Regions from separate parts of the Enterobacter cloacae complex sp. HYC080_NIDB genome, predicted to be linked through region 2. Evidence: predicted binding sites of a transcription regulator. Region 2 holds the regulator's gene; the other holds the start of a gene.

Region 1 (2,184 bases), 440 kb from region 2:
CACAGCTTGCAGCTGACGCACAGGCTTTCGTTCAGCTGGACCGCGCCATCAACGCGGGTGATGGCATTCACCGGACAAACACCCGCGCAGGGGGCATCTTCACAGTGGTGGCAGAGCTGCGGAGCAGACTCTTTTTCATTACGCATGACGCGAAGGCGCGGCATGGACTGCAGCCCGTGCAGGCGGTGGGTTTCCGAACACGCCGCCTCACAGGTTCGACAGCCAATACAGACCGTCGAGTCAGCAATTACAAAACGGTTCACCGGGCAATCCTCAGGTGATGGTCATTTTTGACGACGAAAAGCTGTCTTCTCGACACTTTTCGACACTCGGTTCTCAGGCAACGTTTGCGGAAGGGTTTCCGGCGATCAGCTGTTTCAGGTCGACCGGTAAGTCGTGTTCAACTGCGTGATAAAGCCCGTTGTAAACCGGCGCGATTTTCTCCAGATAGTGTTCAAGCACCTGCTGGCGATCGCGGTTGCTGACGTAGCCATCGACCATGCCGTCAGCCATCAGTTGCGCTTGCGCAATACACTGTTTTTCACCCTCTTTGTTCTCGACGTAGTACTCAATGGTGTGGCTGTTAAAGCTGTCTGCCAGGGTGACAAAGACCGTGAAGTGGCCGAAGAGGACAAAGCGCATATCGCCTTGCGCCGCACAACTCATCGCATGATGCAGACGCGCTTTTGACAGGGTGATCCCCTGAACCAGAGAGTTGCAGTAGAGGTGCCACTGCTCCTGTAGCTGCTGGTGGCGCTGCGCGATGTAATCCGCTTTTTCGCTGATTTCCCAAATAGTCATAAAAGGTATCCGGTTAATGGAGATAGCGGCTGTTAAGCAGATTCCGTGCCAGTTTTTAATCAACTGATTTTATTGATCTTTAATTTCAAAACTGCTGTCAACGCGGCGGTGTCGACGTGTCATTTCGACAGCATTGACATCGTCACGCCCTGACAAAATACAGGCTGGCACTGTTATTGCATTACCGGGGCAATTCATTGAGGAGGCGTCATGCACGAAATCACCCTCTGCCAGCGAGCGCTTGAACTTATCGAACAGCAGGCAGTGCAAAACCACGCGAAACGCGTCACCGGCGTCTGGCTGAAGATCGGGGCATTTTCCTGCGTCGAGACCAGCGCCCTGACCTTCTGTTTTGAGCTGGTATGCCGCGGCACGCTGGCGGAAGGCTGCGAGCTGCATATCGACGAGCAGCAGGCGGAGTGCTGGTGCGAGCACTGTCAGCAGTACGTCACGCTGCTCTCCTCAAAGGTTCAGCGCTGTCCGCAGTGCCAGCGTACCGGGCTGCGGATCGTGGCGGATGACGGTATGCAGATCCAACGCCTCGAAATCGAGAAGGAGTAATGTATGTGTAGTACCTGCGGTTGCGCCGAAGGCAACCTGTATATAGAAGGGGACGAACACCGCCCCCACTCCGCGTTTCGCTCCGCGCCCTTTTCCCCTGCCCCGCGTCCTGCGGCAGTTCTGACCGGCATTACCTTTGCGCCGCAACGCTCCGACGCGGGCGACCTGCACTACGGCCAGGGCGAAGCGGGCACTCATGCGCCGGGCATGAGCCAGCGGCAGATGCTGGACGTCGAGATCAACGTGCTGGACAAAAATAACCAGCTCGCGGCCCGCAATCGCGCGCGCTTTGCCGCCCGCAAACAGCTGGTGCTGAACCTGGTCTCCAGCCCGGGTTCAGGCAAAACCACGCTGTTAACCGAAACACTCAAGCGCCTGAACAAACGCGTCTCTTGCGCGGTGATCGAGGGCGATCAGCAGACCGTAAACGATGCCGCGCGCATTCGTGAAACCGGCACCCCGGCGATTCAGGTCAACACGGGCAAAGGCTGCCATCTGGATGCGCAGATGATTGCCGATGCCGCACCGCGTTTGCCACTAGAAGATAACGGCATCCTGTTTATTGAAAACGTCGGTAACCTCGTGTGCCCGGCGAGCTTTGACCTCGGCGAGCGCCACAAAGTCGCGGTGCTCTCCGTCACCGAAGGGGAAGACAAGCCGCTGAAGTACCCGCATATGTTTGCCGCCGCCTCCCTGATGTTACTGAACAAAGTCGACCTGCTGCCGTACCTGAATTTCGACGTGGAGAAATGCCTGGCGTATGCCCGCGAAGTGAATCCGGAGATTGCGATCGTGCTGGTCTCCGCCACGCGCGGCGACGGC
Region 2 (2,184 bases):
AACCACCACCTTCTACATGGTGGTTGGCATTGTCCCGCGTGATGCCGGCAACATCATCATCGATGATGAAGACATCAGCCTGCTGCCACTGCACGCGCGCGCGCGTCGTGGCATCGGCTATCTGCCGCAGGAAGCCTCTATTTTCCGCCGTCTGAGCGTCTTTGATAACCTGATGGCGGTTCTGCAAATTCGTGACGACCTGACCAGCGAACAGCGTCAGGATCGCGCCAACGAGCTGATGGAAGAGTTTCACATCGAGCACCTGCGCGACAGCCTGGGTCAGGCATTGTCCGGCGGTGAACGCCGTCGTGTTGAGATTGCGCGCGCGCTGGCTGCAAACCCTAAATTTATCCTTCTGGATGAACCGTTTGCCGGTGTTGACCCAATCTCCGTCATCGACATTAAACGTATCATTGAGCATCTGCGTGACAGCGGGCTTGGCGTGCTGATCACCGACCACAACGTGCGTGAAACGCTTGCCGTCTGTGAGCGCGCGTACATTGTGAGCCAGGGCAATCTGATCGCCCACGGTACGCCGCAGCAGATCCTCGAAAACGATCATGTTAAGCGCGTCTATCTTGGGGAAGACTTCAGACTCTGATAGGGTAGAGGTAACGTAACGCCGAACCGGAGAAAAATGCTCTGAACATGAAGCAAGGTTTGCAATTAAGGCTCAGCCAACAACTGGCGATGACGCCGCAGTTACAGCAGGCAATTCGTCTGTTGCAACTGTCCACCTTAGAACTCCAGCAGGAGCTCCAGCAAGCGCTGGACAGCAATCCCCTGCTGGAGCAAGCCGATCTTCATGATGAGGTAGATACACAGCAGTCCCAGGATACAGAATCGCTCGATACCGCAGATGCACTCGAACAAAAAGAGATGCCGGACGAGCTTCCTCTGGATGCCAGCTGGGATGAAATTTATACCGCCGGCACCCCTTCCGGTACGCGTGCAGACTACCAGGACGATGAGCTGCCGGTTTATCAGGGCGAAACCACCCAGTCGCTGCAGGATTACCTGATGTGGCAGGTGGAGCTGACCCCGTTCTCCGATACCGATCGTGCCATTGCCACCTCCATTGTCGACGCCGTTGATGACACCGGCTATCTGACCGTCACGCTGGACGACATTCTGGAGAGCATGGGCGATGAAGAGATTGAGCTGGAAGAGATTGAAGCCGTTCTGAAACGTATTCAGCGTTTCGATCCCGTAGGCGTGGCAGCGAAAGATCTGCGCGACTGCCTGCTGATCCAGCTTTCTCAGTTCAGCAAAGAGACGCCATGGCTCGACGAAGCACGCTTAATCATCAGCGATCATCTGGATCTTCTCGCTAACCACGACTTTCGTAGCCTGATGCGCGTTACGCGCCTCAAAGAAGAGGTGCTGAAAGAGGCGGTGAATCTGATTCAGTCCCTCGATCCGCGGCCTGGTCAGTCGATCCAGACGAGTGAACCCGAGTACGTGATCCCGGACGTGCTGGTCAGAAAACATAACGACCGCTGGGTCGTTGAACTGAACTCTGACAGCATCCCTCGCCTGCAAATCAACCAGCAGTACGCCTCCATGTGCACCAGCGCGCGCAACGACGCCGATAATCAATATATTCGTAGCAACCTTCAGGAAGCGCGATGGTTGATCAAGAGTCTGGAGAGCCGAAATGATACCCTGCTTCGCGTGAGCCGCTGTATCGTCGAACAGCAGCAAGCATTCTTTGAGCAGGGCGAAGAATATATGAAACCGATGGTACTGGCGGATATCGCTCAGGCCGTCGAGATGCATGAATCAACCATTTCCCGCGTCACCACGCAGAAGTATCTGCACAGTCCGCGCGGTATTTTTGAGCTTAAGTATTTCTTCTCCAGCCACGTGAGTACCGAGGGCGGCGGCGAAGCGTCGTCAACGGCGATTCGCGCACTGGTGAAGAAGTTGATCGCCGCGGAGAACCCCGCGAAGCCACTGAGTGACAGTAAGTTAACCACCATGCTGTCCGATCAGGGTATTATGGTGGCACGTCGTACTGTTGCGAAGTATCGAGAGTCTTTATCCATTCCGCCGTCAAACCAGCGTAAACAACTGGTGTGACACAACCGATAAGGAAGACACTATGCAGCTCAATATCACAGGACACAATGTCGAGATTACTGAGGCCTTACGTGATTTTGTGAACGCTAAGTTCGCGAAACT

The links. The regulator sigma-54, encoded in region 2, starts transcription at its own class of promoters, with help from an activator protein. The targets are predictions, from matches to a motif close to GTTGGCACANNTTTCGCTNT.
Region 1: the regulator sigma-54 is predicted to act here: its motif matches at 965-984, upstream of hypA (hydrogenase maturation nickel metallochaperone HypA).

The regions. Positions count from the first base shown of each region.
Region 1 covers NZ_CP114212.1:1,003,725-1,005,908, reverse strand. The annotation lists gene O1723_RS04790 (4Fe-4S dicluster domain-containing protein) at 1-263, opposite strand, end outside; gene hycA (formate hydrogenlyase regulator HycA) at 337-801, opposite strand; gene hypA (hydrogenase maturation nickel metallochaperone HypA) at 1,012-1,362, shown strand; gene hypB (hydrogenase nickel incorporation protein HypB) at 1,366-2,184, shown strand, end outside.
Region 2 covers NZ_CP114212.1:566,031-568,214, reverse strand. The annotation lists gene lptB (LPS export ABC transporter ATP-binding protein) at 1-601, shown strand, start outside; gene rpoN (RNA polymerase factor sigma-54) at 649-2,082, shown strand; gene hpf (ribosome hibernation promoting factor) at 2,105-2,184, shown strand, end outside.